DNA from 4 places in the Exiguobacterium alkaliphilum genome. Region 2 is predicted to be linked to each of the others. Evidence: predicted binding sites of a transcription regulator. Region 2 holds the regulator's gene; each other region holds the start of a gene.
The links. The regulator Rex, encoded in region 2, represses fermentation and respiration genes when NADH is low (regulators of the CRP and FNR family bind a similar motif). The targets are predictions, from matches to a motif close to TTGTGAAATATTTCACAA.

Region 1 (7,942 bases), 600 kb from region 2:
TTGGTGTAAACGTTTGCACAAACAGAGAGGGAGTGACGAAGAGCGGCAACGCTCGAACCTATGCGCTTATTTGAACAGGATCACGTCTATTCGAAGCAGATGAAACCGAAAGCGGATGAACGAGCCGTCGTGCAGGGAAGCTGTTATCGCTTCACCGTGCTCACGAGCCAATTGATTCGTATGGAGTACGCGGCCGATGGTGTTTTTGAGGACCGACCGACCCAAGTCGTCTGGAATCGCGCCTTTGACGTCCCAGATTTTCGGGTCATCGAAGACGAGCACGAACTGCAAATCATCACCGACCACGTCCACTTGTACTATACGAAAGGCCCGTTCGCACCGAACACACTCTATGTCGATGTGAAAGGGAACTTCAGTACGTATTACAGTCGCTATACGTTCAACGGGCCAAAACGGACGCTCAAAGGGACGGCCCGGACGCTCGACCATGTCGACGGCGCGGTCGAACTCGATGAAGGGATCGTCTCAAAACAAGGCTACGCCGTTATTGACGATTCGACATCATTCATCATGACGGACGACCGCTTCGTCGAGCCACGCCGTAAAGACGTCCATGACTTGTATTATTTCGGTTACGGTCACGAGTATCGGCGTGCGCTCCGAGATTTTTATCAGCTGACCGGTCCGACCCCGCTGCTGCCGAGAAAAGCGCTAGGGAACTGGTGGAGCCGATATTGGCGCTATGACGAGACGGAATACAAGGCGCTCATGCGTCGCTTCAAGACGGAGGACATCCCATTTTCGGTCAGCGTCATCGACATGGACTGGCACGTCACCGACATACCGGAGGAGTACGGGAGCGGTTGGACCGGATACTCGTGGAACCGAAACTTGTTCCCGGACCCGAAAGGTTTCTTGAAATGGTTGAAAGAGGAACATCTCCTCGTCACGTTGAACCTCCATCCGGCTGATGGGGTGCGCGCCTTTGAGGACCAATACGAATCGATGGCCGAGGCGATGGGGGTCGACCCGGCGACCGGTAATCGGATCCCGTTCGACTTTTCAAATAAACGGTTCATCCAAGCGTACTTCGAACAGATGCATCACCCGCATGAAGCCGACGGGGTCGACTTTTGGTGGATCGATTGGCAACAAGGCTCGACCTCGAAGATGGAAGGACTCGACCCGCTCTGGATGCTAAACCATTACCACGCCGTCGATATCGCCCGAGACGGGAACCGTCCGCTCATCTTCTCACGGTACGCAGGGCCGGGAAGCCATCGTTATCCAATCGGTTTTTCCGGAGACACGCTCATCTCATGGGCGTCGCTCGCATTCCAACCGTATTTCACCGCGACGGCCTCGAACATCGGCTATGGTTGGTGGAGCCATGACATCGGTGGCCACTATCGCGGGGCGAAAGACGACGAACTCGCCGCGCGTTGGGTCGCGTTCGGGGTGTTCAGTCCCATCATGCGCCTTCATTCGACGTTCAGCATCTTCAACGGCAAAGAACCGTGGCGTTTTGGATTAGAGGCCGAACGCTCGATGCAGTCGTTCCTGCGCCTACGTCACCAGCTCATCCCGTACTTATATACGATGAACTGGCGTAACCATATGGAGGCGACCCCGCTCATCTTGCCGATGTATTATGAACATCCGGATGAGGACGCGGCGTATGACGTGCCGAACGAATATTATTTCGGCAGTGAACTGATTGTCGCGCCGATTGTCGAGCCGATGAACAAGGCGCTACACGTCGCCGCCTCGAACGTCTGGTTACCGAAAGGCGATTGGTTCGACTTCTTCACCGGACATCGTTATGCGGGTGACAAGTCGGTCCGTGTGTTCCGGGGAATAGACGAACAGGCCGTGTTCGCGAAGGCGGGAGCCATCATCCCGATGGCCCCGCACCATTCTGGGCGGAACGACACGGCCAACCCGGACGAATTAGAAGTGCTCATCTTCCCGGGGGCCTCGAACACGTTCACGCTTTATGAGGACAATGGGACGGACCGTTCTTATGAGACCGGCGCGTATGCTGAGACGACGTTCACACTCGACTGGGAAGCCCGCCGCCTCGACATTCGTCTGTCTGGAGATGCGACGGTCTTGCCGGAAGGGCGTACGATGACGCTCCTCGTTCGTGGCGTCAAAGCCGAAGGTGCGTACAAGCAGGAGACACAGACGCTCCGTCTAGAGCTCGGAGAAGTTGACCGCGACATGACCGTCGAACTCCCGGTCGACTTGACGAGTAACGACCACCGCCTCGATCGGTTGTACCGTTTCCTCGACCGGGCCGAGATTTCCTATGATTTGAAAGACCGGTTGTATCAGATGTCGGCAGCAAAAACGCGCCTCGAGGCGTGGCTGTTCGATTTGCATGCGCTCGAACTCGAGCGGGATCTACAAGACGCGATCATGGAACTGATGTTGGACTGAAGAGGGGGCTGTCCCCTCTTTGTCTTGTCAGAAAACTGTCGGAATTTGAAAGCGTTTACATAAAACGATTTAGTATACTGAAGGGGGAACGATTCGATTGTGGAAAGTGAGGGATGCGACATGTCGCAGCAATGGACGGTTGAGGACTTGAGACAAATCGACGTGTTCAAGCAGTGTGGGAGTCGAGAACTCGAGGCGCTTTTGCCGCACGTCTATCAACGGACATATCGAAAAGGACAGATTTTGTTTATGGAAGGCGACCCGCGGGAGCGCGTCTACTTTCTCATGGACGGTTACGTCAAGCTTGAGCGCCTCCATGAGACGGCGATGTATCAATACGCGGACTACTTGAAGCCGAAGCAGTTGTTTCCGTACAGCGGGATGTTTTCCACGACGTTCTACCGCCACTCCGCGGAGGCACTTACTGATATCACGGTCATTTATATGCCGGCGGACCGATTCGAACAGCTCGTCAAACGAAGTGCGACGATGCTGTTGAATATCGTCGGGCAGATGAACCGGATTCTCGATTTACATGAACGGCGTCTCCAAGAGATTATTACGCCAAGCGCGACGGATCGCGTGCTCAACACGATTCACTACTTGATTGAAGACTTAGGGGAGCGCGAGGCAGACAGCGTCCGTATCCGCTGCCCGTTCACGACGGTCGAACTGTCGCGCCTGTCCGGGACATCACGGGAGACGGTGTCGGGTATTTTGTCGCGGCTACGGAAAGAAGACATCCTGCAATTCGATGACCGACAACTCGTGACGGAGCATCCGGAATATTTTGAACAAGCGACGCATTGACACCGTACGGACGTACGGTGTTTTTTGCATGCTCTCGTAAGCGAAGCGTTCGCTATGGAGCGATGCATGCGATATAATTAGTGAGAATCATCACAAAGAAATGATGTTATGACTTGTTAGAAAGGATGAATGCAGTGAAACGACTGCAAGCCCTCGCGTTAGCTGAAAAGCGGCACATCATCGGCCTCGTCATCGCGGCCGTCATGATCGGTTTGTCGATTTTAGCCCAAGCCTATTTAATCGTCGACGTCGTCGACCGTGTCTTCTTACAAAATCAATCGTTTGAAAGCGTCCTTCCGGCGCTCGGTTGGCTCGTCGTCGCGCTTCTCGTCCGGGCGTTGTTCGGTTACGTCTCGGGACGCATCGGTGCGAGCCTGTCAGAGAAGGCTAAGCGGTCGCTTCGACGTCAACTCTTGGATCGTTATACGTCGAACCCGGTGGAGACGTCGCTCTCGGGACAATCCGGTAAGAAAGTGAGCGTATACATGGACGCCGTCGACGAGGTAGACGCCTACTTCAGCCAATATTGGCCCCAAGTGATTCAGACGTCGATTATTCCGCTCCTCATTCTCATCGTCGTCTTCACCCAACATTGGATCTCGGGCGTCATCATGATGGTGACGGCGCCGTTCATCCCGATTTTCTTCATCATCATCGGGATTGCGACGCAGAAGAAATCGGAACAACAGATGGAGAAGATGAACCAGTTCTCTGGTAAGTTTTTAGACGTCTTGCAAGGACTGACAACGCTGAAGCTATATGGACGGACGGAGCGAGAAGCGCAAGCCATCGAGAAGAGCAGCCTCGACTTCCGAGACGCGACGATGGTCGTCTTGAAGACGGCGTTCTTGTCCGGACTCATGCTCGAGTTCATCTCGATGCTCAGTACCGGTGTCGTCGCCCTTGAAGTGGCGCTCCAAATGGTCGTCTGGCAGAACTTGACGTTTTTCGCCGGCTTTCTCATTCTCGTCTTGGCCCCTGAATATTACTTGGCCATCAAAGACCTCGGTGGCGCGTTCCATACGGGACGTGGCAGCATGGGTGCGGCCGATCGAATCTTTGAAGCGCTCGACGCCCCGGATGATCGCATCATGTGGGGTGAGCGCGTGCTGACGAACCGGACCCCTGAGCTTCGACTCGAGGAGGCGTCGTTCCAATATCAGGGCGGTCGCTTCACCTTGCAGCCGCTCAACGCTACGATTCCGGCGCGGTCACATATCGCATTGGTCGGGGCGAGCGGGTCAGGGAAGACGACGGTGTTAAATCTTCTTTCCGGGCTCGTCAATCCCGATACGGGTCGCGTCCTCGTCGACGGGAAGCCGCTCCACTCGTATACGGACACGTCGTGGTACGGCACGGTCGGCTATATCTCGCAGACCCCGTACTTGTTCGCTGGGACGCTCGCTGACAATATCGCCCTCGGCGAGACGGCTGACGAAGCGGCGATCATGCGCGCGACCGAAGCGGCCGGCCTCGTCGACGTGATTCGCCATTTGCCGGACGGGCTATACACCGAACTCGGTGAGGGCGGCTACGGCTTGTCTGGCGGCGAGCGGCAACGGCTCGCGTTGGCCCGCGCCTTCTTGAAACGGCCGGGCATCATCTTGTTCGATGAGCCGACGACCGGTCTCGACTTGATGACCGAGCAAATCGTGCGCCGCTCGATCGAAGAGTTGTCGCGCGACGCGACGCTCGTCACGGTCGCCCATCGTCTGCATACGATCAAGCAGGCGGATGCGATTTGGTTCATGGACAACGGGACGCTCGTCGCGAGCGGGACGCATAAACAGATGCTCCATGTCCCGGCTTATGCCGACTTATTCACGTTACAGAAAGGAGTGAGAGGATGAGTTCCCTTTGGACGATCACGAAATGGATGATGCGAGAGAAGAAGGATATCGTCCTCTCCATCTTCTTTGGATACGTGGCGGGACTTGCCGCCGTCGCCTTATTCGCGGCGAGCGGATACCTCGTCGCGCGGGCCGGCCTCGTACCACCGCTCTATGCGCTTATGATTCCTGTCGTCTTAATCAAACTGTTCGGTGTCATCCGAGCGAGCGCGCGGTATCAAGAGCGACTCGCCTCGCACCGGGCGACGTTCACCATTTTGAGTGAGCTCCGTGTCCGGTTTTATCGACAGCTCGAACCACTCGTCCCGAATATCTTCGCGAAATATCGAAGCGGTGACTTACTCGCGCGCGTCGTCGGGGACGTGGAGAGCTTACAGAACTACTTTTTACGCGTCTTCTATCCACCAATTATTTTAGTGCTCGTCTTCTTGAGCACCATCTTTTTCGTCACGTACTTTTCAATTTTCGTCAGCCTCTGGATTTTGTTCGGTGTCTTCGTGACCGGCTTCTTGATCCCGGCTTTCTTCGCCCGTGTCCGAGCCCGACACGACCGCAAACTGCGGTCGCTTCGTGGTGATTTGTCGAGCGGGATGACGGAGATGATGTATGGCTATCGTGACTTGTTGCTGCATCAACATCTCGGAAAGACGAAGCAAGACTTGATGGAGCGGAGCGACCGCTACGTGGCGGCCGAGCGTGAAGATGTGACGAGCCAGTTCTTCAACTCCTCGCTCGTCGTCGGTGCGTCATTGCTCGTCTCTTGGGGTGTGCTCGCGATTGGTGCTTACTTGGTCGTCGGTGGAGAGCTTGACGGCTTGTTCCTCGCCATGCTCATCATGATGTCGCTCACGGCGTTTGAGAACGCGACGCCGATGGCCGTCTTCCCGGGTCACTTTGCCGACAGCAAGCAGGCGGCCGACCGTCTGTTTGAGGTCGTGGCACCGAGTGAAGCAATGGAGCAAGCCGAAGCGGCAAGACGCGACATCTCGCTTCAAGGGGCACCTGAGATTACTATCAGCCGTGTGAACTATCGGTATCCGGACACGTTCCGCGACGTCCTCGTCGACGTCGATGCGGTGTTCCCGAGCGGATCGAAGACGGCAATCGTCGGGCCGAGCGGCTCGGGGAAATCGACGCTCCTCCAAATGCTCCTCGCTTTCATCCGTCCAGACGAAGGCGACGTCTTCATCGACGAGGCACGACTCGACGACATCACACAGGCGTCGATTTGGGAGCATGCGAGCGTCGTCCTTCAAGAGAACCACTTCTTCTTCGGGACGGTGCGCGACAATTTGGCGCTTGCCGGTGAACACACGGACGAGGCGATGACGAGAGCGCTCAGCAGCGTCCGGCTCGGCTTCTCGCTCGATGAACCGGTGCTTGAGAAAGGCGCCAACTTGTCGGGTGGGGAACGCCAGCGGCTCGCGATTGCCCGGGCGCTACTTAAAAACGGCTCGCTCTGGCTACTCGACGAGGCGACGTCAGCGCTCGATGCGCGGACCGAGGCGGACGTGTACGCCGAGATGTTCGACACAGCACAGGCTTCGACGCTCGTCATGGTCAGCCACCGTCTGAACGGGCTCGAGGCGTTCGATCAAATCATCGTCATGGAAGCCGGGCGCGTCATCGAGACCGGTTCATTCGATGAGTTGATGCAGGCGCGCGGCACGTTCTATGCGTTGAAGCAAATCGAACAAGATGTATTCGCCTAAACGAAAAGCGAGCGGCTCCGTCGGAGAGCCGCTCGCTTTTTCATATGGCAAATCTGGGTGCAACAAATGGGGGTTGTCGCATTGCTTTCAAAAAGAGTGTCGTGGAGGGGAATCCACGTGACGCATGCGTTTGGGGAACGAGCGCGTCAAGCTTTTGGGAGCTACAAGTCGAGTATAAGTGATAACGATTCTCATTGTCAATTAGTAATAAAATAAAAACTGCAACCGAGATCCGATTGCAGTGTCGAGGGTCAGTTTGACGGGACGCCTTTACTGAGCGTGAACCGGAGCAAGCTGAACAGATAGCGGATATAAAATAACGCGAACGCGTAAAAGACGGCGATAATTGGAGAGGCGATATTGACGCCTGGAATATTCAATAGAAACTCGAAGACGAGAATCGAGAGTAAGAAGACATAGAGGCCTGCATCGAGATAGAGCGGCATCACGTTTCCGCGCTGGTGCCAGAACGTGCGCACGAGCGGAGCGACAATCATGCCGATGATGCGTTCGGCGAACCCGATGCTCAAGACGGCGATGAGGAAAGATGCAACCGCATCGAATCCGATGAGACGCGGGAAGGCGAACATCGAAATGAGCAAGAGCGGTCCGATAAAAATCATCATGGAGATTGAGGTGCGTAAAAAGATGAACAAGTTCCGCTTTAACGTATCGACTCCCCCAAAGAGTGATTGGCGGAACGTCTTACCGCGTTGATAATCGAGGACGAAAGATCCCACGAACATCAACCCAAATAGTGATAACAAGACTGTCATGAAATGTGTTTCCCCTTTTTCTAGTCAAATCGATGATTACAAAAAGCTTACGAACCAAAGTCTAGCCTAGTGTACCGATTCGACTAGGGAAAGTAAAGCAGGAAAACTGATGAACGTGTTAAACTTTTACGAACGCTTTTTGGCTTCATGAAGCCAAAATGAAGCGATTGCGTCCCGATTCTTTTGCGTGATATAACGCTTCGTCGGCATGTTTCAAGACACTGTCGACCTCGATATCGTTCGAATGGCAGGCACCGAGCGAAACGGTGATGTGGAGCGTCCCGGCACTCGTCTCGAACGGGAACGTCGAGACTTTTTCTCGTATAGATTCGGCGAGGCGTGACACCTCGTCTTTTTGAGCGTTCGGCATGATGATTAAAAATTCTTCTCC
Region 2 (7,942 bases):
ATGTTTTTGTTCAGTCTCTCGTTCGGGATTCTGTTCACCGTCCTCGCCTACTACTCGGTGCAGGAGTACGGCTTCAGCTTCTGGACGTACTTCATCATCGCCGTAGCCGCGTATGACTTCTTCAAGGTGTATCAGATTTTGACACTCGCTCGAAAAGCGAAAAAAGAAAAGACCGATAAATCGGCATAAAAACATCCCAAGCGACGGTGTCGCTTGGGATTTTCTATAGTCATATTTCCTTGGATGGATTCATCAGATCGTTTCGATAGACGTCTCGCATGAGTAAGCCACCAATCGTCAATCCCCGATACAAGAACAAGCCACCGAGCGCGACGAACACGGTTTCAGCAGTCGGAAGGGTTCGCAGGTCGAATAAAAGCCCGACAATTAAGACGAGCAGGAAAGACAAGACGACGAACGACACCGTCTTCTCGTTCAGTTCGTTCATGATGCTCGTTTTCGACTCGTCCGAAAGTCGCTTCACTTGTTGACTGTAATAGGAATAGACGGTGATCCCGAGACCCGTTACCGCAACGAGCGCGTATTGTTCGAGCCAAAAGTCGAGTCCAATCAGCGCCAGCCACATCACGAGTAATCCTTTGAATACGTTCTTATTCATCTTTCGCCTCCTGCTCGTACACATGGAGCTCATTCATCAAAAACAGCCCTTTTGTTGCAAACAAATAGGTCAGTGCGGTCAAGGCAAGGTCCTGAGTCGGGATCGTCACTAGCGTCGCACCAAAACCGATCAAGTACATCACCACGAACACGAGAACGGCGACGAGCCACGTCTTCTCACTCGAACGCCAAAGTAGACGTTCTTTGACCGAGGCCGCGTACTCTCCCGCTTTTAGACGTTGCCACCGATAATACAACACACTCGCGATGAGAAACAACAGACCCGCGGACACACCAAAAACAGTGCCCGCAATCACTAACCCGATTCCAATCGCAAAGGCCAACTTCCGTCCATTCACTTGCCCCACCCCCTCTCACTCCCTATAAGAAGAAGCCGTCGACAAGTTTCGTTCGCTTTGAAAGCAAAATCACCATACGTTATAGTTGATAGATAAACTATCAAAAAGGGGTATTATGATGAAGAAGTCTATATTCGCCATCCTCGCCTCCGTCTTTCTCGTCGCCTGCTCGGACGCCGACACGTTGGCCACATACGAAGAGTATGGCGTGCTCGCGGAGACGATCGAAATCGCGAACTATGAACCGAAAGTCGAGACGGACAACGATGGCAACCGCGTCATTTTGTTCTATGAAGGTGAGCGCCCTGTTTATAAGAGCGTGTATGTCAAAAAAGAGCGCCACCTAAAAGTCATCTCTACGAATGACGAGGCGATGCTCTATAACGATTCTCTCTAGACTCCCCCGTGTATGGGGAGTTTTCTATAACACGATGAACCCGACCGTCAGTAGGCCGTATATGAAACCGAGCACGATGACGCTGATGGCGATCGTTTTATACTGCGGGTACTTATGTAAGACGACCGCTCCCGCGATGACGTGGATGAACGCGACGATGAACGTCAAAATGGCAAAGCCCATAGCTGTCTCCTTCTCTGACCCATCATTTTTAGAAAATCATGGAAAAAGATACTGTTTCAATTTATAATGAAGCACGAACTCATTTTATCAAACTTCATGCGAAAGAAGGGACTTATCTTGAATTATTCTCGAATGGATTTGACCACCCAAGAGATGCAACTCGTCAACAGCGAGGTCGAGAAACGCAAACGCAACCTCGTCGTCGCCTACTTGCTCTGGTTCTTCCTCGGGGCGTTCGGTGCCCACCGTTTTTATTTTGGGAAAATTGGCTCAGGCGTCGCCATGCTCCTCATCGTCGTCTTGACGCTCGGGCTCGGTGCAATCATCTCAGGTATCTGGGCACTCGTCGATGCTTTCCTCATGCCGGGTTGGCAACGGACTGACATCGACCGCATCGAACGGGAAACGATTGAACTCCTGCAAACGCGAAACGACCGTTATACGGGCTTTTAAAACGACCGGGACGAAGATTCGTCCTGGTCGCTTTTGGTTAAAAACTATTCTCTTTCAAGTAGAATGCAAAGTTCCGATGCTTCCGTTCCTTCGTCGCGTAATGAATCCATAGCCACGCGAGCGACTCGAGCTCACGCGCCAGCTTCAAGTGTCTGAGCGTATGGGCGTCAAAGCCGATTTTCGCAGCGAGGTCTTGCACGGCCCGGACCGACTCCTGCTCGTCGCCGGCGATGAACATCATCGACTTGTTCGGATTCTCGAGGTTCTCGACACCCGTCTGGTTGAACGCCTTGACGATACGGACGTGCGGGGCGAGTTCTTGCAGATGCTCGGCCCCAGATTTCCCTTCCGGCCGCTCGATGGCGTCAAACTCTTTAGCGATTGGATTCGTCACGTCGATGACGATTTTGTCGTCCAAGTCACGTAGCGATTGAATCAAGTCGACCGCGGCCGCGAACGGCGTCGTCAACAATAAAACCTGCGCATTCGACGCCACGTCTTGGAGCGACATCGTCCCCTCGCGCTCCGAGCGCGTCCCATACAACACTTCATATCCGACGTCCTCGAACTTGCGTCCGAGCGTCCGACCGACTTTACCGGCTCCTAATATCCCAATCTTCATATACAACTCCCCTTCACAGTTCTTCGTCTGTCCGTGTCACCGTGCCACCGAGTTCGGCGGCGAGCCCATCGAGCACCGAATGATCAAACTCCTCCCCGATACCCATCACACCCGTCTGTCCCGGCTCGATGTTGCCGACCGTCCGTTTGAACGTCTCTTGAATGCTTTGGACGTGCTTCAAATCTTTCGTCCCGCCAATGAGTCCGCCCGTGAGCGTCCCGAACAAGATCCCGAACGGTCCTCCGAGAATCCCGACGGCCATTCCAATCAAGGCACCTTTCGTCGACTTGTTCGTCGGTGTCAGTTGGACGGCATCTTCGAACGAGAACGCCCCATTGTCTTCACGCTTGATGACGACGAGCTGTTCGAACCCGATCAGCCCTTCGGCGTGATACTTCTTCAACTTACTGAACGCTTGATACGAGACCGACTCCTCTGGAAACGTGAACGTGACGATGTGGTACGACTGCTTTTCCTTCTTCGCCATATCGGCTCCTCCTTTGACAGGACCAGGTGACACATACTTTCTCTTACCCTTCCCCGGCTTCAGACGAAAAAAAACCTGTGACAATCGTACACGGCCAGCAGGTTTACATGGTAAAATTTACATAAAATATGTGAGATAGGAGCCACGCCTATGCAACGTCCGCTTCGAAAATCTGCCACGAACCGCTCACTCTCGGGTGTCTGTGGCGGCATCGCTGAATACTTTGACTTGTCTCCGCTCGGTGTACGTCTGCTCTTTTTAATCGTGCCGGGGAACGTCCTCATCTACATGATTCTCGCCAACTCGATGAAGGACGCTCCACGCTACCTATAAAAAAAACTCGGGAGCCGTGGCTCCCGAGTTTTTTTAGGCGTTCACTTTGTCTGTCATCGCCGCGAGCGCTCCACTATTGATGAAGTGCCACGGTTTGTTGTAGTGCGGTTGGAAGAAGAAGTCGACGTAAGCGAGCTCTTCGACCGTCATCTCATTTTGAATTGCGAGTGAGAGTGTGTTCACCGCTTGTGTCATGTCCGCTTTCGAGAGTACTTGTCCACCGACGACGCGGTGCGTGCCGACTTCATAGACGAGCTTGAACTGAACGTTTTCTGCTGTCGGCATGAACTCAGGACGATACGCGTCCTCGACGACGACACTCTCGACGTCAAGACCGAATAGACCGGCCGCTTCTTCCGTGAGACCTGACGAGGCGATATTCCAATCGTAAAGACGAAGACCCGACGTCCCTTGTGTCCCTTGATAGCGGACGCGTGGCGTGACGAGGTTTTCTGCGACGAGTGTCCCCATGCGGACGGCGTTCGTGGCGAGTGGGATATAGGCATGTGTGCGTGCTGGGTTGTAATAGACGGCACAGCTGTCCCCTGCTGCGAACACGTCCGGGTTGCTCGTGCGCATATATTCGTCGACGATGATGGCGCCGTTGCCAAGCATGTCGACTTGGCCTTCGAGGAGGCCCGTGTTCGGACGAAAACCGACACAGAGGATGACGAGATCGGCCTCGAACTCACCTTTATCCGTCACGACGTGTGTGACGTTCCCATCTGTCCCACGGAACGCTTCGACCGTCTGGCCGAGCTCGAGGTCGATGCCGCGTGACGTCATGTCCGCCTCGAGTTGGTCCGTGAACGACTTGTCGAGGTACTTGTTCAAGATGCGGTCGGCGCTATCAATGAACGTGACGTGTTTCCCGTATACTTCGAACGCCTCGACGAGCTCGACACCGATATAACCGGCGCCGATGACGGCGATCTTCGTCGCATCCGTCGCCCGCTCGATGATGCGCTGGGCGTGGGCGTAGTTTTTACAAAGCTCGATGCCGTCCATCTCGATGCCTGGGAGTGTCGGGACGATCGGCCATGAACCCGTCGTGACGATCAAACGATCGAACGTGTCATAGACGTCTTCGCCCGTGTCGAGATTTTTCACATGGACCGTCTTCGCTTCGGTGTCGATGTTCAACACGTCGTGCTTCATGCGCATCGTTGCGCCGAGTTCTTCGAGCTCACGTGGCGAAGAGTAAAACAGTTCTTCGGCCCGTTGGACGACCCCACCGACGTGGAGCGCAATCCCACACGAGAGGAAGCTGACGTTGTCGTTCCGCTCGTAGACGGTGATGTCGAGATTGTCGTGCTTGGCGAGTAAGCCTTTGACGGCTGCTGTTCCTGCGTGTGTACATCCGATGACTGCGATTTTCATATGGTAGTCTCTCCTTTGAGTGGTTGGCAAGTTTAGTTATGTGATAAATATCACATTTGATTTCTAAACTTAGTGTACTATTTCACAAGGATGTTTGACAATAAGTTTGCTCAATTATTCACGTAATTATGTCAAAAGTTTGAACGTCACTCGTGACACGAAAAAACCATCCCTTTTACAGGATGGTCAAGAGGATAGGCGCCGCTGTTTGAGCCAAAGATAGATGGCGACGCCGATATAAAGGATGAGCCCGAAGGCGTATAGACTAAATCCGACTAAGCTCCACCCCATCCCGTCCCAGCCTCGGATGAAGACGAGACCAATCAAGAACAGTGTATAGCCGATTCCCCCGAGAAAGAGCGGAAACGTCAGTCTTCGCTTACGTGACGACCGTAAAAAATGAAGTGCGCAGATAAGTAAAGCCGTCGTCAAGACGCCGACTGCGATGAGCGCATCCCCGTAATATTCCCACATGACCTGTCCTCCCTGAATCGTTGATGGTCTCCTTATCTTACCACGGTGACGTCACACTTACTCGTTCAAAAAAAGCATCGCGTCCAAGAACGCGATGCTCACTTCTCATTCATCTGTTTCATCAAATCCATCTGCTCTTTCACTTGCGCTTCCTTTTCTCGTCTGAGCACACCACGATACGTGACGCGTGAGATGGACAAACTAATCTCGTACAAGAAGAACAGCGGTAGCGACACCATGAGGTGCGACGTCAAGTCAGGTGGCGTGATGAACGCCGCGATGACGAACAACGCGAAGTAGGCGTACTTCCGAATCTTTGATAAGAAAGACGGCGTCACGACCCCGATGCGTGTCAAGAACATCGTCACGACCGGCAGTTGGAACAAGAGGCCGAACGGGATCGTGAGTTGCAAGAGGAACGTGAAGTAGTTCGACGCCCCGATGATTTGCGTCAGCCCGAGGTCTTGCCCGAGGTTCGTCGAGATGTCGAGGACGAGCGGGAACAACCAATAGTAGGCGAACGCGAGACCGACGAGGAACAAGATGAAGATGATTGGGATATAGGCGAGCGTCCCTCTCCGCTCGTTCGGATGCAGACCAGGTGCGACAAACGCCCACAGTTGATACAGTAGAAACGGACTGGCTGCGACGAGACCGATGACGAGCGCCAAATTCAAATAAATCATGAGCGGGTCCGCGACCCCAAAGGCGTTCAGCTCTAGTCCTCGTTCGACGAGGTCCGCCTGTAGATAGGCGAGCACGTATTTGACACTCGGCAAAGCGGCCAAAAAGAAGGCAAAGACGACAAATGCCGACAGCATCAGTCGTCTCCGCAGCTCTGTCAAGTGGTCGGACAGCGCCCGCTCTTGATCAGGTTGATGGTTCATGATTACTGCTCTTTCTTCTCAGAATCTTTCTTGTCTTTTTCATCATGTTCATTCATCATGCCGTTTGTGGCATTTTTGAATTCACGGAGCGTCTGTCCGGCCGCACGGCCGAACTCAGGCAACTTCTTCGGCCCGAAGATGATGAGCGCGATAATCGCGATAATGAAGAGACTTGCTCCCCCCGGAATCCCGACGACGAGTGACGATGCTAGTAATTCCATTATTGATGGACCCCCTCAGCAGATGGATAGTGTTGCATAAAGTAAATGAGCGATTGGAGTTCGATCGACAAGTCGATATGATGGACGCGGACCGTGTCCGGCACCGTAAGTCGAGCCGGCGTGAAGTTCAAAATCCCTTTGATGCCAAAGCGGACCAAGTCATCGGCGACCGGCTGCGCATAGGCGGACGGGACCGTGAGGATGGCGACATCGATTTTGTTTTGCTTCATGATCTGTTCCATCTCATCGACGTGATGAATCGGGACACCGGACATCGTCGTGCCGACTTTTGTCTCGTCTGCATCGAACCCGACGACGATATGTGTGTTATTGTTTTTAAGGAAGTTATAGTTGACGAAAGCTGTCCCGAGATGACCGACCCCGACCAAGGCGACGTTCGTGATTTCGTCCTGGTTCAATGTCTTTCGGAAAAAGTCTAACAGATACTGTACGTTATAGCCATATCCCTTTTTCCCGAGCGCACCGAAGTACGAAAAGTCGCGGCGAATCGTCGCCGAATCGACCTTGACCGCCTCACTCAGTTCGGCAGAAGAGACACGTTGTTTGCCTGATGAATGCAGGCTTTGGATAAACCGATAATATAGTGGCAACCGTTTGGCTGTCGCTTGCGGAATCTTTGGTTCGTTTTGACTCAACGGAAAGAGCCTCCTTTTTACGACACGTTACACACGAATCTGATTTCATACACCTTGATTGTAAACGAATTCACATGACCACTCAATGAATATACCTGAAAAGACTAAAAAATACAGTATACTAAATACAGAGAAAGGGGTTTTTTCACTTGATCCTATTGCAAGTCAACAACTTATCGAAATCATTCGGCGTCGAGCCGATTTTAGAGAACGTCAAACTCGAGATTCAAGAAGGTGAACGTGTCGCCCTCGTCGGCCGGAACGGCGCCGGCAAGTCGACGCTCCTCAAAGTCATCGCCGGGGAATATAACTACGACTCAGGCGACATCATGAAGCCAAAAGACGTCACAATCGGCTACCTCGCCCAAGACTCCGGGCTAGAATCGAGCGAGACGATCTGGAACGAAATGCTCACCGTCTTCACCGATTTAATCGAGCAAGAACAAACGCTCCGACGGATGGAGCAAGACATGGGCAGTGAACGCATCTTGAACGATGCGGACGCCTATGAACGGCTCCTCGCCGCGTATGACGAGGAACAACATACGTTCAAGGATCGCGGCGGCTATCAATATGAAGCGACGATTCGCTCGGTGCTACACGGGATGCGGTTCTATCCGGACGACTTCGACCGTCAAATCGACACGCTCTCGGGTGGGCAACGAACGCGTCTCGCCTTGGCGAAGATGCTCCTCCAGAGCCCGGACCTCCTCATCTTGGACGAGCCGACGAACCACTTGGACATCGAGACGCTCGCGTGGCTCGAGAAGTACTTGAGCGGCTATAAAGGGGCCGTCCTCATCGTCTCCCACGACCGCTACTTCCTCGACCGCGTCGTCTCGGTCGTCTATGAGCTGTCACGCCACCGGAGC
Region 3 (7,942 bases), 940 kb from region 2:
ACCGATATTGATGACGGCTGGCACGTCGGCCGCATCGACTTTCAAGACGGCCAAGTCATACGTCGCATCGCTGCCCATGAGCGTCGCATCCGCCGTCTTCCCATCGTTAAACGTGACCGTCAATCGGTCAGCCCCGTTGACGACGTGATGGTTCGTGACGATATATGCAGCGTCGCCTTCTTTTTTATAGATGACCCCAGAGCCGACACCGGCCTCGACCGACTGGCTCGAGAAACCTTGCGTCGCGAAATTGTTCACGGTCACGACGGCCGGTTGCGCGGCAGCGACGGCATCCGTCACCGACGTGTCCCCGACGTTCGAGGACGTCTGAAGCGGTGTCCCTTCCGAAGTGACGGCCGTATCGTTCACGTTCGACACCGGTTGGTCGAGAAACGGGAACGCGACCGCCCCGGTCACGAGCGCCCCGATGACCCCTCCGACAAATCCCGGGAACATCCGTCCGAGGAAGGACGGTCTCGCCGGCCGTTCCACTCGCGGTGGTTCGGGCGAACGTGTCGATGACCCGATTTCCGTGTCGAGCCATTCGTCGCGTCGTTTATCTTCAGGTGTGTGATCATTTCGTTCCATATTGATTCATCTCCTCAATGATGTTTCCTCTAATCTCTATGTTGATTATAATCGGAACCAATCCGCTCATCGAGAATTGACGGAGCGTTTACAAGATTCTTCACAATTTGCGTCAATGTGTTAGACGATGATATTTCGTAGCGAACCAATCCCCGAGATGGATACCTCGACCGTGTCGCCTGTCTGTAAATAGACAGGTGGTTTCATCCCATGGCCGACACCAGCAGGCGTTCCGGTCGCGATGATGTCCCCGGCTTCGAGCGTCATTCCTTTTGACAGCGTCCGAATCAATTCTTCAATCGGCCGAATCATGTCGGCGGTCGTGCCGGCTTGTCGAAGTTCCCCGTTCACGGTCGTCTCGATCGTGAGCGGGAATGAGAGCTCGTCCGGTGTGACGACGTAAGGGCCAATCGGACAGAACGTATCAAACGACTTGCCGCGGAAGAATTGGACGTGTTGTTTTTGCACGTCTCGCGCCGTAATGTCGTTTAAGACCGTGTAGCCGAAGATGTGTTCCTCGACGTGTTCGATATCGCGGCCCGACTTGCCGATAATGACGGCAAGCTCCCCTTCATAATCGAGCTGGTCGGTCAGCTCCGGATGTCGTTCGACGACTGCGTCTGGACCGACGACCGATGTCGGCGCCTTCGTGAAGATGACGAGCTTCCCGGCCCCTGCCGTGTCCATCTCTTTCACGTGTTCTTCGTAATTCTTTCCGATACAGATGACGTTTTTGAGCGGACGGTACGGTGCGAGCAGTTTGACCGATTCGAGCGGATAGCGCGGTGCGACGTCTAGGTCGACGTCTGGCTCGAACTCACGGGCGATGACTTCTAACAATGCGTTCGTATGTAATTGATTACTGACGTCATACACGTTCGTCCCTTCGACGATCCCAATCGCTACTTCCCCGTCACGTTCATATGTACACCATTTCATGTAAATTCCCCCTTTTTTATGAGTATACAAAAAATCGAGGCGATTCGCCCCGATCACACTTTGTTCAAAAAAATGATGCGCTGATTGCTCGAACCTCGAAACCGGAGCGATCGGTCCTTTAGGGACTCGATGAATTTCCCGTCGACGAGCACGTCGGCTTGATTGAGCACGTCCGTCACGTGTTCGTCATTCATCTGTTCAAGTAACTCAAGCGTATACCCGGTATAAACCCAAACGTTTTTTGCCAATCGCTTGCAGCCCCGAACGAGAGCCGCCAACTCTTTCGGTTGCATAAACGGTTCACCGCCTGAAACGGTAACCCCGTCCCACCCAGACACTTGGATCTGTTCTAGAAGTGTCTCAACTGACACCTCTTCCCCGCCGGCTGGATTCCATGACTCCGGGTTGTGACAGCCTCGGCAGTGATGCGGGCAGCCCGCTGTAAAGACGACGGTACGGATTCCCGGCCCGTCGACGACCGAATCTTCAATGACGGATAGGACGCGCATCATGTTTCACCCTCGCTCGTTCTTCTTCCCGTTTTGCCGAGTTCCATCGATCCATTGTGCCGACCAAATATCCTGTGATACGGCGAATACGCTCAATTTGCTCGGACTCCCCGCAAGTCGGGCATGCTTCATCAATGATGCCTTCAAGTCCGCAATTCCCACAACGATCGACCGGGTGATTGATCGACCCATAGCCAATGTCATGTTTACGCATCAGTCTAACGATTGCCTCGACGGCTTCCGAATTATGGGCAAGGGAACCATCGACTTCGACATACGTGATATGGCCAGCGTCACAAAGGGCATGGTAAGGCGCCTCAATTCTAATTTTTTCACGAATCGAGACATCTTTATAGACTGGCACGTGGAACGAGTTCGTGTAGAACGCGCGGTCGGTCACGCCTTCAATCATCCCGAACGCTTCCTGATCTTTCACGACGAACTTGCCGGACAACCCTTCCGCCGGGGTCGCAAGGAGCGAGAAGTTTAGATCATATCGGTCGGCCGCTTCTTTCACCCGCTCGGCTAGATGCGTCACGATCTCTAGGCCAAGTCGTTCAGCTTCTCGCGACTCGGCATGGGTCGACCCCAATAGAACCTGTAACGTCTCGGCCAGCCCGATAAAACCGACCGAGAGTGTACCTTGCTTCAATACGTCGCGGACCTCGTCATCCGGAGCGAGCGTCTCGCCGCCACGCCAAACATGTTGCGCGTAAAGGAAACGGAATTCATCGGCTCGGCGTTTGCACTGGTATTCGAACCGGTCGCGTAATTGCTCGATTGCGATGTCGAAATAGTCGTTGAGCATACGATAGAACGCTTTGATGTCAGATGAAACGAGGGCCATCTTTACCAAGTTCAGTGTCGAGAACGACAAGTTTCCCCGTCCGATCGACGTCTCAGCGCCGTGCCGATTGCCCATCACGCGTGTCCGGCAACCCATATAGGCGACCTCGGACTCCGGCGTACCGTCATTGTATTGCGCGTTGAACGGGGCGTCGATGAAGGAAAAGTTCGGGAACAGCCGCTTCCCTGTCACTCGACAAGCGAGTTTAAACAAGTCGATGTTTGGGTCTCCCTCATGGAAGTTGACGCCTTCTTTTACTTTAAAAATTTGAATCGGGAAGATCGGTGTCTCGCCATTCCCGAGACCGCGTTCGGTCGCGCGTAACAGTTCCCGAATAAAAATTCGGCCCCATCGTGACGTATCCGTCCCATAGTTGATGGAAACGAACGGAACTTGCCCACCGCCACGGGAATGCATCGAGTTGGCGTTGTGGATGAACGCCTCGCACGCTTGATACGTCGCCGTAATCGTCTCTTCTTCCGCAATCGTACGCATCTCGGTGTCCGTCAACTCGACCGGGAGATGACGGAGTCGTTCGAGGTGACGTTCATACGTCTTCTCCACATAGGGAGCTAAATCAACGTCAAACATTGGGAACGCCTGTCCTCCGTGCTGCATGTTCTGGTTCGCCTGAAGGATAATCGAGGCGAGTGCCATCGCCGACCGGATGTCTTTCGGGGGCCGAATCGTCCCATGTCCGGTGTGAAAGCCGTTCATTAGCAAGTCACCGAGCGGAATTTGGCAACACGTCGTTGAGCCCGTCACGTAATAGTCTGCATCGTGAATGTATAAAAAATTATCGGCGACCGCACGTCGCGAGCGTTCGGACAACAAGTACGTCGTCGCGAGTTCTTTTGACACTTCCGAGGACAAGCGAGCCAGCTTCCCGAGCGGCGACTTGCCGTCCACGTTCGCGTTTTCTTGGACCAAATCCTGGTCAGGGAGGACACAGACATCTTCATACAATCGAATTAAATTCACCCTGCAACACCTCACTATATATTGAATCCATTCGCTGTAAACAGCGAACCAATCATCTATATATAGATTATGTCACGTTCGCAGGCATTTATGCGGGACGACTTTGTGACATCTTTATAGGGCAAACATGACAAAAAACAGCCGAACCCTAGGCAGGGACTCGACTGTTACGATTCGTGATATAAGTCATACTTCTTTAGCAGGTTTGACGATCGTCAACTCGACTTCTTCTGACTCTTGGGCTTCCCGCAATCCTTTCGCGTTCAACCACGTATAGATGGCCCCCATGAACAAGGCACCTCCGATGATGTTTCCGAACGTCGCCGGAACCAAGTTGTGAATCGCCCCGGCGAAACTGATTGTCTCTGGGTGCGGGACGACGAGCGTGAGCGCGAACAAAACGAAGTTCGCGATGACATGATCGAATCCTGAAGCGAAGAAGACCGCGACTAGGAAGATCATCGAGAAGATTTGCGCAAATTCATTTTTCATTTGTTTCGGCAAGAAAATCGCCAGGCAAACCATCCAGTTACAGAAGATGGCACGGAAGAAAATCTCGACCGTCGTATGGTGCATCTTGCTCTCGACGACGGCGAACAACCAGTTGTTCATCCCAAGTTCTTGAATGATTCCGGTCGGGGCAAGCAATATGGCGAACAAAATTCCGCCGACTGCATTCCCAACAAAGCACAATAGCCAGACGAGCATCGTATCACTGAGCGTCGTATATCCGCGCAACGTCGACGTCGTGAAGTACATCGTATTCCCCGTGAACAGCTCAGCTCCCCCATAAATGATCATCACGAGTGCGATCCCGAACGAAAAGCCGCCAATGAGCGTCGTGAACGGCGAATCAAGCAGATACATGCCATTGACGACTTTTAGTGTGAAGATGGCGGCGAACCCGATAAAGATCCCGGCGAGCATCGCCCGTAAAAAGTATTCCATTGGCCGATAATGAATCATGTGCGATGACGCCTGGGCTTTTTTTCGCAATGATTCAAGTGCATGGATTTCCATTGATGCCATGTCACAAACCCTTCTTTCTGTTTGAATGAACCTTTATAATAAGAACGAACGTGTGAAATCATTAACAATATAAGCCCGAATCCAATAAATTGCAATCGACCTTGGATCATGTTGACACATTTTTCACATCGTAATCGTTTACATATGTCGGATTTGTGACGAAAAAAACGACCCTTCGCAAAGGGTCGTTCGATCGAGCTTATTCTTTGTCTTCAGACTTCTCTTCAGACTCTTCCGAAGATGCTTCAGCCGACTCTTCTTCAGTCGCTTCAGTTTCACCTTCTTGCGTAGTATCTGTGTCTGCTTCAAGCTCTTCAAGTGATACCGGCTCATTAACCGATGCGATTTGAAGTTCGCCATCCGAGACAACCTCGTAGTCTTTGTTTTCTGGAATGTCCGCTACCGTCACCGAGTCACCGATGCCAAGTTCAGATACATCGAGTTCGATGCGCTCTGGGATGTTGGCAGGTGTGGCCGATACCGTGACTTTATAGAGCGTTTGTGCCAAGAAGCCGCCTTCTTTGACACCTTTCGCGTCGCCGACGAGCGTGACGTCCGCTTCGACTTCTGTTGCTTCGTCCATCTTCACGGCCATGAACTCGACGTGCTTATACTCGTTCGTGAACGGGTCAACTTCCGTCCCGTGAACGAGCGTGTTCACTTTCTTGCCGTCGATGTTGAGTTCGATCAAGGCGTTATCACCATGCTCACGAAGGATTTTACGAAGTGCCATCTCTTCAAACGCGACTGGTGTGCTCTCGACTTTGTAGCCGTAAACGACACCTAGCACTTTTCCTTCTTTGCGTAAGTTTGCACGGACCGATCGTGGTCGTAACTCTCGTTTCGTTACATTAAGCTTGTCTGCCATAATCTTTTCCCCCTACTGGTTAATGGATCATGTCTACATCTTGAGGGTGAGGCAGTGAAAGAGCCACCTCTCAACCTCGATGCGTTGAGCGACATGTGTATAATGTTCCCACGTCACGCATCGGGTAAACGTTACAGACCGTTAAAAAAGATTACAACGTTGTCACATGACACGCTTAAACAGTTTCTCAAGTTCGTACGTACTCCATTTAACAAGGATTGGGCGACCGTGCGGACACGTGTAAGGCGACGCTGTCTCCGACAAGTCGTGAATCAGTTGGCGCATCATCTCGACGTTCAACGGATGGTTCGCTTTAATCGAACGTTTGCATGCCATCAAAATGGACGCCTCCTCGCGATATTTGGCAAGGTCAATCGAACGATCGCGAATCGCCATCTCGACTAAATCCCGAACCGTTCCTTCAAGGTCGTGTTGCGGATACCACGTCGGAATCTCTCGGACGAGGAACGTGTTCCCCCCGAACGGCTCGAGTTGAATCCCGGCCTCTTCTAAGAGCGGCAGCACTTCTTCGATGGCGAGCGCTTCTTGCTGGGTGAATTCGAGCGTGAGCGGTAACAAGAGTAGCTGGTACTCTTTCCCCGGATTCCCGAGTTGTTCATAGAACAGTTCATACTTGATCCGTTCTTGCGCGGCGTGCTGGTCGATGACGTACATGCCGTCCTCGCCGCCACAGACGATATAACTCGCGTGTAATTGCCCGATGACGTCGAGCTCGGGGAGCCGCTCCGTCTTCTGTTTCATCGGGGTGGCCTCCGAATCAGGCTCGTGCCTCGGCGAGACTTCCTTGTTCAAAGGCGTTGGTGCCCACTGGCTCGGCGACGTGATCGGTTCACGTGGTATCGGGTAGTTCCATGCCGGCTCTTCTTTCACTTCAGGCGAGCGCTCGACGGTAAAGTCGAGTCGCGCTTGTTCCGTCTGGGCGCGTTCCACTTTCGGTTTCGGTTGGACCGTCGGGATGAGGCGTTGCTCACGAAGCGTCAGTTGGACCGTGTCTCGAATCAATTGACATAACTCTTTTTCTTTTGAGAGCCGGACTTCGCGCTTCGTCGGGTGAACGTTGACATCGATCAACATCGGGTCCATGTTCACTTCGAGCACAGCGATGGGGTAACGGCCGATCGGGAGTAGCGTGTGATAGCCTTCGAGGACGCTTTGGGTGAGGGCGAAGTTTTTGATGCTGCGTCCGTTCAAGATGAGCGTCACGTATTGTTTATTCGAACGGGTCACTTCCGGACGGACGAGATACGCGCTCAAACTATAGTCGTTCGTCTTGCTCGACGCCGTCACGATTTGAGAGGCGACTTGGCGTCCGTAGATGGCGAGCATCACTTGTTTAAGGTCGCCGTTTCCGTTCGTCCGCAACAACTCCTTGTCTTCATGATAGGCTGCAAGACGAACCTCTGGATGAGACAGGGCGATACGATTCAACGTATCCGTGATGCTCGCGAGTTCGGTCGCCGATGTCTTCAAATATTTCAACCGGGCCGGCGTATTGTAAAACAGCTGGCTGACCGTGATCTCCGTTCCGACGTTCATTGCCGCAGGCTTCGTCTCGGTCAAGACCCCTCCCTCGAGCGTCATCTCAAATCCGACCTCTTCAGCGCGGCGTGACTTGAGCGTGACGTGGCTAACCGAGGCGATCGACGCGAGGGCCTCGCCTCGGAAACCGAGCGTTCGGATGCGGAACAAGTCATGCTCGTCGCGAATCTTGCTCGTCGCGTGACGGAGAAAAGCGCGCGGTGCGTCATCTTCATAAAATCCGTGTCCGTTATCCCGGACTTTGATGAGCCGAATCCCGGCCTCGACGAGCTCGACCTCAATCTTCGTCGCGCCGGCGTCAATCGCATTCTCAACGAGTTCTTTGACGACCGAGGCGGGTCGCTCGACCACCTCGCCCGCCGCGATTCGGTTGGCTAACTGTTCAGGGAGTTCTTGAATGATTCCCATCGTCTCATCCTTTCTTCGCAGCTTGTTGTAGCGCATAGAGCGCCTGCATCGCCTCAATCGGATTCATGGCGAGTAAATCGAGCGCGAGCAGTTCGTCTGTTAAACTGTCCGATTTCTCGAACAAGGACAGCTGGGCCACATCCGTCTCACTTGTCGGGCGTGTTTCTCGCTTCGCTTCATCCGGCGCCGGTTCGGCTTCGAGGTGCTCTAAAA
Region 4 (7,942 bases), 240 kb from region 2:
CAAAAAGGAGATGGCGCTCGGAGAATTACAGGCGGGCGAAGAAATGCCGTCGCGTCGCGAACTCGCGACCGAACTGAAAATCAATCCGAACACCGTCCAAAAGGCGTTCAAAGAGATGGAGGAACAACAATTGATTACGACCGAACGGAACCGGCCGAGCCGCGTCACGACCGATGAACATGTTCTGAAACGAATCCGCACGGAGCTCGTCGACGAGGCGGTCGCCGTCTTCGTCGAATCGATTCAAGAGCTCGACGTCACGATGGATGAGCTTGTTGATAAAATCAAACGGCAATATGGGGAGGGGAATCTCGATGATCGAAGTACTGGGAGTTAAGAAGCGATACCGTAAAAAGCAAGTGCTCGAAGACGTGTCGTTCACGGCACAAAAAGGGGAAATCACGTGCCTCATCGGATTGAACGGGACTGGGAAATCGACGATTTTAAAAGGCATCATGGGGCTCACTCCGTTCGACCGCGGTACAGTGTTAATCGATGGGAAGCCGCTCGATTTGAATCGCGTCGCGTTCGTTCCGGACCATTCGACGTTCCCGACTCACTTCACGATTGAACAGTGTGAGGCGTTCATGCGCGACTTTTATCCGAAGTTCGATTCGAAACTGTTCGCCCGTCTCGTCGACGAGTTCAAGCTGTTCCCGGAAGACAAGTTGAACGAGCTGTCGAAAGGGACGCTCGCGAAAGTGAATTTGGCGCTCGGCATCGCGCAAGATCCGGACTACTTATTGCTCGATGAACCGTTCTAGGGCATCGACGTGTTCTCGAAAGAACAAATCGTCGCGTTATTCTCGAGTGATGTGATGGAAGACCGCGGCGTGCTGATTACGACGCACGAGATTGACGATATCGAATATTTGGTCGACAAGGCCGTTATGTTGAACCGGGGACGAATCGTCCGCGAGTTCGATGTCGAGGACGTCCGCTTCATACATGGGAAATCGATCGTCGATGTCATGAGAGAGGAGTACGGGGCATGAACCTATTGAAACTAATCGGATGGGAAGTCGAACGGGTGACGAAACCATACCTCATCTTGATTTCACTGCTCGTCGTCACACAGTTCGCATGGCTCGGCTATTTCTTATGGAGCGAGACAGCGCTGTATGAAGAGATTCGCCGTACCGGGACGCCGGATTACGTGTTGACGTTCGGGAACTACATCGGGGGCACTCCGTTCATCTTGTCGATTGGATTTGCCGTCGCGGCGATGCTCTTGTATAGCTTTTGGATTTGGTATCGTGACTTCCAAGGCCGTGGTACGTTCATGATTCGGTTGCTGATGCTACCACAACAGCGGATGTTCGTCTTCGCTGCGAAGCTGGCGACAATGATCTTGATGGTGCTCGGATTGTTCTCGATTCAATGGATTGCGCTGAAGCTTCAATACGTTGCGTTCACGAGTTGGTTCAGTTCACAGATGATTCCGGTGCGCGGCGCGTTCGATCAAATCGTGGCGTATGACGGCTGCGAACGACGAAGCGAAAGCGTTGCTTCCGAGCACACAATTCTACGTAGAATAACAAATAACCGAGAGGCGGCCGCCTCTCGGTTATTTTGATGGTTTCGGGATGATGACCCCTTCTTCTAAATCGAGCAACAAATCGATCAGCTCCGCACAAAATTCGGGGAACTGGTCGAGGAACGCACCTGGGCCGACCTCGTCCGTGAAGTCGATGTATAAATCCGATACGTTGCCGGCCATCTTCGCCGGGAGGGCGAGAAACGCCGATCCGAAACGCCAGCTGCCGCGAATGTCGAGCAGTTTCCCGAGCATGATGTCACCGACTTCACGTTTTTCAGGGAGGTTGACGCGATACGTCTCCTTCGTCTCCCAGTCGCGAAGACCGTCCTCGGTCACTTCAAAGACTGAACAGCGCGGGACGGCGAGTCCGCGGAGCGCGTGATACAGGGCCGGGGACATGTCCGCCTTATGGTCCGCTAAATAGCGACCGTGCGGCGTCATCCCATCCTCGTCCGTCTCAAAGAAGACGGCCCAATCGATGAATAGGTCGCGGAACAGTTCGGCGTCTTTCAAATGCCATGTGCCTTCCGAGGCGATTTCTTGAATATAGTTTGTCCATTGCGTGCTCCGTGCGAGTGCCGCTTGCTCATATAATTTCTTCAGCTCGGCCAGCAATTCGGACTCTTCCACAAGCAATGGGAATGGAATCACTTTCCGGTCTTTTTTCATCGACGTGGTCCTCGCTTGTTCGCAGGGCGCTTGATGACTTTCGGTTTGTCTTCGATGCGTTTCTCGATGACGTCACCGCGGTAAATCTCGAGCTCCTTCAATTCGACGCCGAGTTGACGGGCGAACGCCTTCAAGTGCTTCAAGTCCTCATCGGTCACGAGGGAGAGCACAGTCCCGGCCGCGTTTCCACGAGCCGTCCGGCCCGAGCGGTGAATGAAGTCGTCAATCGATTCGGGCAAGTCGAAATGGACGACGTGCGTCACTTCTTCGATGTCGAGGCCGCGAGCGGCAAGGCCCGTCGTGATGAGGAGTGGGTACTCGCCTTTGCGGAATTCACGGAGCGTCTCGACGCGTTCCCGTTTGCCTTTTAAGCTGTCGAGCATGCGATAGTTCACGTTCATCTTCTCGAGCTCTCCTTTTAAAGGCGGCAAGAACGAGCGGTTGTTGATGAAGGCGAGCGCTTTGACACCGTCGACGTGAGACAGACGGCGGAGTAGCTCCGGCTTGTAGCGGCGTGTCGTCAACATGTAGCCGAACGTCACTTGGTTATTCACGGCCCGCTCGATTTTAATGTGAGCCGGTTCATTCAAGAACGGTGCGGCCCAGGCGTTTAACGAATCCGTCAACGTCGCTGACACGAGCGCGATTTGGCGATTTGCTGCCGTATGCTTGATAATCCGCTCCGCGGTCTCGGTCAACCCGCTGTCGATGATTTGATCCGCTTCATCGAGAATGACCGTATGCGTCTCATGCAATTTTAATTTCTTCTTTTCAATCAATTCGACGAGACGTCCCGGTGTCCCGACGATCAAATGCGGCTTTTTCTTCAGACGATCGATTTGGCGTTTCAGTTCAACACCACCGATGAACGAGGCGATGCGGACATCACCTTTCTCTGTGAAGCGTTGGGCGACGTTTTGAATCTGCATGACGAGTTCTCGTGTCGGGGCGACGATGACGACTTGGATGCGTTCGTTCGTCGGGTCGATTTTCTCGATTGCCGGTAACAAATAGGCGAGCGTCTTCCCGGTGCCGGTCGGCGCCTCGATGGTCACGTCTTTGCCGTCAAGCAAGAGCGGGAACGCTTCTGCTTGGACCGGCATTGGTTCAGTGAAGCCGAGGCGCTCCCAGGCTTCATTAATAAATGGTTTTGTAAAGTTCATATCAGTTCTCCTTATCGTTGGGCAAAAACAAAGGAAGCATAAGCGCTCCCTGTCTCAAATATAACGAACATGTTCGGTGTCGCCGTCAAATGACGAGCGCAGTGTCTGGGTATACGTTTGGCCGTCTTCGATGAGCGAAATGTGCACATCGATTCCGTCGGCTGTCCGTTCGATGCCTTCGAGCGTGAACCCTTGGTAGACGCGGTACTGTAACTCCGTCACCAACTGCTCATACGGTTTTAACTCGGGATGCGTCGCGACGACATCAATCGGTCGTGAGACGAGCGCGACGAGTAAGCTGTCTCGATAATCGATGAAATCTTCGTTTTCGATGTCATCATCGAAGCGAATCCAAAATCCTGCATCTTCAAATTCTGTAATGAATCCGTCACGCGATTCTCCGGCTGAATCGACTTTAAGTGAAATTCGATCACCGACTTTCAAGTCGTGCTCAGGTGTCAATGGTTCATACGTCATGGGAAGAACCCCTTCCTCTTCTACAATGTTCTGCCTTCATTGTGTCTGAAATGCGTCAAAAATTCAAGTTCTATCCCTGAAGTGTGAGGGACATCACACCTAAATCTGTATACTTCGTCACAGAAAGCAAAGAGGAGTACAGATGACGCCGAAGACTTGCAACCATAGGCATCATCTGTTTCAAATTTGAGTGATGGCCTAGTATAACAGATGGTGAAGCGCTTACAAACAGCGAGGCGTATCAACGTTCATTAGATTGTTACAACATTCACAAGTTCGTAATACATCTTGTTCACTTTTTCACGTACACTCATATTATAGAAAGCAGGCAGTTATCTCAACCTATGAGGAGTGACCAACCATGGCAACCGAAATCAAATCAGCGTGGTCAGGATTTGTTCCTGGTCAATGGACGACGGAAGTGAACGTCGGGGAGTTTATTCGATTGAACCGGCACGAGTATACGGGAGACGACCGTTTCTTGGCGGGCCCGACAGAGGCGACGGATCGTCTTTGGGCACATGTGATGGAATTGACGAAACAAGAGCGAGAACGTGGCGGGGTTTGGGATGTTGATCAACATACGCCATCGACCATCATCTCGCACGGACCAGGATACTTAGACAAAGCGTTAGAGAAAGTCGTCGGCGTTCAGACGGATGAGCCGTTCAAACGCTCAATCCACCCGAACGGCGGGATTCGGATGGTCGATGCGGCACTCGAATCGTACGGATTCGAGCCGGATCCGCAGATCACCAAAATTTATTCGGACATTCGGAAAACGCACAACCAAGGCGTTTTCGATGCGTATACGCCTGAAATGCGTGCAGCTCGAAAATCGGGGATCATCACCGGTCTTCCTGACGCGTATGGACGCGGACGCATTATCGGAGACTATCGTCGCGTCGCTCTTTATGGTGTCGACTTCTTGATGGCTGAACGGAAGAAAGATTTGGCGAAGCGTGGTGGCTTCTTGTCTGAAGCCGATATTCGGACACGCGAAGAAATGTCGGAACAGCTCCGGGCGCTCCAAGAATTGAAACAGCTCGGTACGGCGTACGGGTTTGACCTCGGCCGTCCGGCGGAAAATACACAAGAGGCGTATCAATGGGTGTACCTTGCTTATCTCGCAGCCGTCAAAGAACAAAACGGGGCCGCCATGTCACTCGGACGCGTTTCGACGTTCCTCGACGTCTATGCAGAGCGTGACATCGAAGCTGGTCGTTTGACGGAGTCGGATGTCCAAGAAATCGTTGATCACTTCATTATGAAGCTTCGAATCGTCAAGTTTTTACGGACACCAGACTATAACGAACTGTTCTCCGGTGACCCGACATGGGTGACCGAGTCAATCGGTGGCATGAGTGAAGACGGTCGCTCGAACGTGACGAAGAGCTCGTTCCGCTTCCTCCATTCGCTCTCAAACCTCGGCCCGGCTCCTGAGCCGAACTTGACGGTGCTCTGGTCAACGAGATTGCCAGAAGGGTTCAAGCAATACTGCGCGAAGATGTCGATTGAGACGTCGGCCATCCAATATGAAAACGATGATCTCATGCTTCCGACGTTCGGTGACGATTATGGCATCGCCTGCTGTGTGTCGCCGATGAAAATCGGGAAACAGATGCAGTTCTTCGGCGCTCGCGCCAACATGGCGAAAGCACTCCTCTATAGCATGAACGGGGGACGCGATGAGAAGAGCGGCGACCAGATCGCACCGGCTTGGGAGATGAACACGGAAGACGTCCTCACGTACGAAAAAGTGTACGCTGACTTCGACCGGACGCTCGATTGGCTCGCTGAACTATATGTCAACACGCTCAACGTCATCCATTTCATGCACGACAAATACGCGTACGAACGTATCGAGATGGCGCTCCACGACCCTGAGATTTTACGGACGATGGCATGCGGCATCGCCGGCCTCTCGGTCACAGCCGACAGCCTGTCAGCCATCAAATATGCGACCGTGAAACCGGTCCGAAACGAACAAGGCATCGCCGTCGACTTCGAGACAGAAGGCGACTTCCCTAAATTCGGCAACAACGACGACCGTGTCGATGCGATCGCCGTCGAACTCGTTGAATCGTTCATGGAAAAAGTACGCAAGCATAAAACGTACCGTGATGCGCTCCATACGCAGTCGGTCTTGACGATCACATCAAACGTCGTCTACGGCAAGAAGACAGGGAACACACCAGACGGACGTCGCGCCGGCGAACCGTTCGCACCAGGTGCGAACCCGATGCACGGCCGGGATACGAAAGGGGCAGCCGCGTCGCTCTCATCAGTCGCGAAACTCCCGTTCGAACACGCGCAAGACGGTATCTCCTACACGTTCTCGATCGTCCCGAAAGCGCTCGGTAAAGAAGAAGTGGCACGTGAACTCAACTTGGCGGCACTCCTTGACGGTTATATGGGCGGGGCACATAAAGGCCATCACTTGAACGTCAACGTCTTCAACCGTGAGACGTTGCTCGATGCGATGGAGCATCCGGAAGAATATCCACAGCTCACGATCCGTGTCTCAGGTTACGCGGTCAACTTCATCAAGTTGACACGCGAGCAACAGATCGACGTCATCAACCGGACGTTCCACGGTTCACTGTAAACAAAGGCTTGGCGGCCTTCACTCGAGGGCCGCTCATTCGTTAGGAGGTCATTTCGATGACAATGGGATATGTACACTCGGTCGAATCGTTTGGAACCGTTGACGGCCCGGGAATTCGTTTTATCGTCTTTTTACAAGGTTGTGCGTTGCGTTGCCTCTATTGCCATAACGCTGACACGTGGGATTTTAAAAAGAACAATCACCGTTCGGCCGAGGACGTCATTCAAGAAGCGCTCAGCTATCGTCCGTTCATGGAAGCGTCAAAAGGCGGCATCACGATTTCTGGGGGCGACCCGCTTGCGCAGCCAGAGTTTTTAGAGGCGCTGTTGCGTGAGGCGAAGAAACACGGGCTCCATACGACACTCGACACGTCAGGTGCACTCCGTCCCCCTAACTTGGACGCGATTTTGGACCATACCGATCTCGTCTTGCTTGATATTAAACATATCGACGATGACATGTGTAAGAAACTGACAGGACGGAGCAACGTCAACACGCTCGCGCTCGCAGAGCACTTATCCGAGCGCGGAACGAACATGTGGATTCGCCATGTCCTCGTCCCGGAATGGACACTCGATGAAGATGCGCTCCGCCGCACGGCAGCGTTCATTCAAAAACTCGATCACGTCGAGAAAGTCGAAATCTTACCGTACCATGAGATGGGCGTCTACAAATGGGAGGCGCTCGGTCTCGACTATCCGCTCAAAGGGATTAAACCCCCGACGACGGAACAAGTCGAATGGGCGGAAGGGATCTTACAAGGAACCGTTTAAAAAACTGCGCAGACCGTCATCATGGTCTGCGCAGTTTTCTTATAGATGCTTTTGATTCACGTGTAGACGGATGGCGGTCTCATCGAGCGGGCGTTTGGCGACGCCGGTCTCGACGGCCGCGGTAGCGACCGCGACGGCTACGGCCGGTGCGACGCGTTCATCGAACGGACTCGGGATGACGACCCCGTTCGTCAAATCTTCCTCGGTCACTAGGTCGGCAATCGCATGGACGGCGGCTTCCTTCATTTCCTCATTGATTTCGGTCGCGCGAACGTCAAGCGCGCCGCGGAAAATGCCTGGGAAGGCGAGGACGTTGTTCACTTGGTTGGCGAAGTCCGAACGGCCGGTCGCCACGACGCGGGCGCCTGCGTTTGTCGCGAGTTCCGGCATAATCTCTGGAATCGGGTTCGCTAGGGCGAAGATGATTGGGTCGACGGCCATCGAACGGACCATGTCTTCCGTGACAGCCCCGGCCGCCGAGACGCCGATAAAGACGTCGGCCCCTTCGAGCACGTCGGCGAGCGATCCTTCGTGTTGCTTCCGGTTCGTCGCGTTGGCGATTTGGTCTTTGAACGGGTTCATCCCTTCGACGCGTCCTTCGTAAATCGCGCCTTTCGTGTCGCAGATGACGAGGTCCTCGACACCGAAACGCTTCAATAATTTGGCGATGGCGATGCCGGCTGCACCGGCCCCGTTCATGACGACGCGGAGT

Region 1: cydD (thiol reductant ABC exporter subunit CydD) is a predicted target of Rex. The motif match lies at 3,292-3,309, and genes of this name have one in related genera.
Region 3: KB235_RS10045 (formate/nitrite transporter family protein) is a predicted target of Rex. The motif match lies at 4,944-4,961, and genes of this name have one in related genera.
Region 4: pflB (formate C-acetyltransferase) is a predicted target of Rex. The motif match lies at 4,106-4,123, and genes of this name have one in related genera.

What each region holds. Positions count from the first base shown of each region.
Region 1 is NZ_CP073101.1:585,212-593,153, forward strand. It holds gene KB235_RS03185 (glycoside hydrolase family 31 protein) at 61-2,403, shown strand; gene KB235_RS03190 (Crp/Fnr family transcriptional regulator) at 2,524-3,213, shown strand; gene cydD (thiol reductant ABC exporter subunit CydD) at 3,339-5,063, shown strand; gene cydC (thiol reductant ABC exporter subunit CydC) at 5,060-6,775, shown strand; gene KB235_RS03205 (hypothetical protein) at 7,027-7,551, opposite strand; gene KB235_RS03210 (GGDEF domain-containing protein) at 7,697-7,942, opposite strand, start outside.
Region 2 is NZ_CP073101.1:2,887,809-2,895,750, forward strand. It holds gene KB235_RS14850 (YdiK family protein) at 1-189, shown strand, start outside; gene KB235_RS14855 (hypothetical protein) at 230-619, opposite strand; gene KB235_RS14860 (hypothetical protein) at 612-986, opposite strand; gene KB235_RS14865 (putative periplasmic lipoprotein) at 1,096-1,374, shown strand; gene KB235_RS14870 (hypothetical protein) at 1,399-1,557, opposite strand; gene KB235_RS14875 (TM2 domain-containing protein) at 1,675-2,010, shown strand; gene KB235_RS14880 (NADPH-dependent F420 reductase) at 2,048-2,632, opposite strand; gene KB235_RS14885 (hypothetical protein) at 2,646-3,119, opposite strand; gene KB235_RS14890 (PspC domain-containing protein) at 3,270-3,452, shown strand; gene KB235_RS14895 (FAD-dependent oxidoreductase) at 3,486-4,832, opposite strand; gene KB235_RS14900 (YesK family protein) at 5,019-5,306, opposite strand; gene tatC (twin-arginine translocase subunit TatC) at 5,405-6,193, opposite strand; gene tatA (twin-arginine translocase TatA/TatE family subunit) at 6,196-6,414, opposite strand; gene KB235_RS14915 (redox-sensing transcriptional repressor Rex) at 6,414-7,070, opposite strand; gene KB235_RS14920 (ABC-F family ATP-binding cassette domain-containing protein) at 7,220-7,942, shown strand, end outside.
Region 3 is NZ_CP073101.1:1,942,972-1,950,913, forward strand. It holds gene KB235_RS10025 (S1C family serine protease) at 1-588, opposite strand, end outside; gene KB235_RS10030 (fumarylacetoacetate hydrolase family protein) at 709-1,527, opposite strand; gene nrdG (anaerobic ribonucleoside-triphosphate reductase activating protein) at 1,581-2,036, opposite strand; gene KB235_RS10040 (anaerobic ribonucleoside triphosphate reductase) at 2,014-3,864, opposite strand; gene KB235_RS10045 (formate/nitrite transporter family protein) at 4,051-4,884, opposite strand; gene KB235_RS10050 (50S ribosomal protein L25/general stress protein Ctc) at 5,093-5,761, opposite strand; gene mutL (DNA mismatch repair endonuclease MutL) at 5,924-7,729, opposite strand; gene mutS (DNA mismatch repair protein MutS) at 7,734-7,942, opposite strand, start outside.
Region 4 is NZ_CP073101.1:2,652,207-2,660,148, reverse strand. It holds gene KB235_RS13750 (GntR family transcriptional regulator) at 1-337, shown strand, start outside; partial or broken gene KB235_RS13745 (ABC transporter ATP-binding protein) at 315-995, shown strand; gene KB235_RS13740 (hypothetical protein) at 992-1,576, shown strand; gene KB235_RS13735 (hypothetical protein) at 1,568-2,209, opposite strand; gene KB235_RS13730 (DEAD/DEAH box helicase) at 2,206-3,372, opposite strand; gene KB235_RS13725 (hypothetical protein) at 3,427-3,849, opposite strand; gene pflB (formate C-acetyltransferase) at 4,211-6,457, shown strand; gene pflA (pyruvate formate-lyase-activating protein) at 6,514-7,230, shown strand; gene KB235_RS13710 (NAD(P)-dependent malic enzyme) at 7,270-7,942, opposite strand, start outside.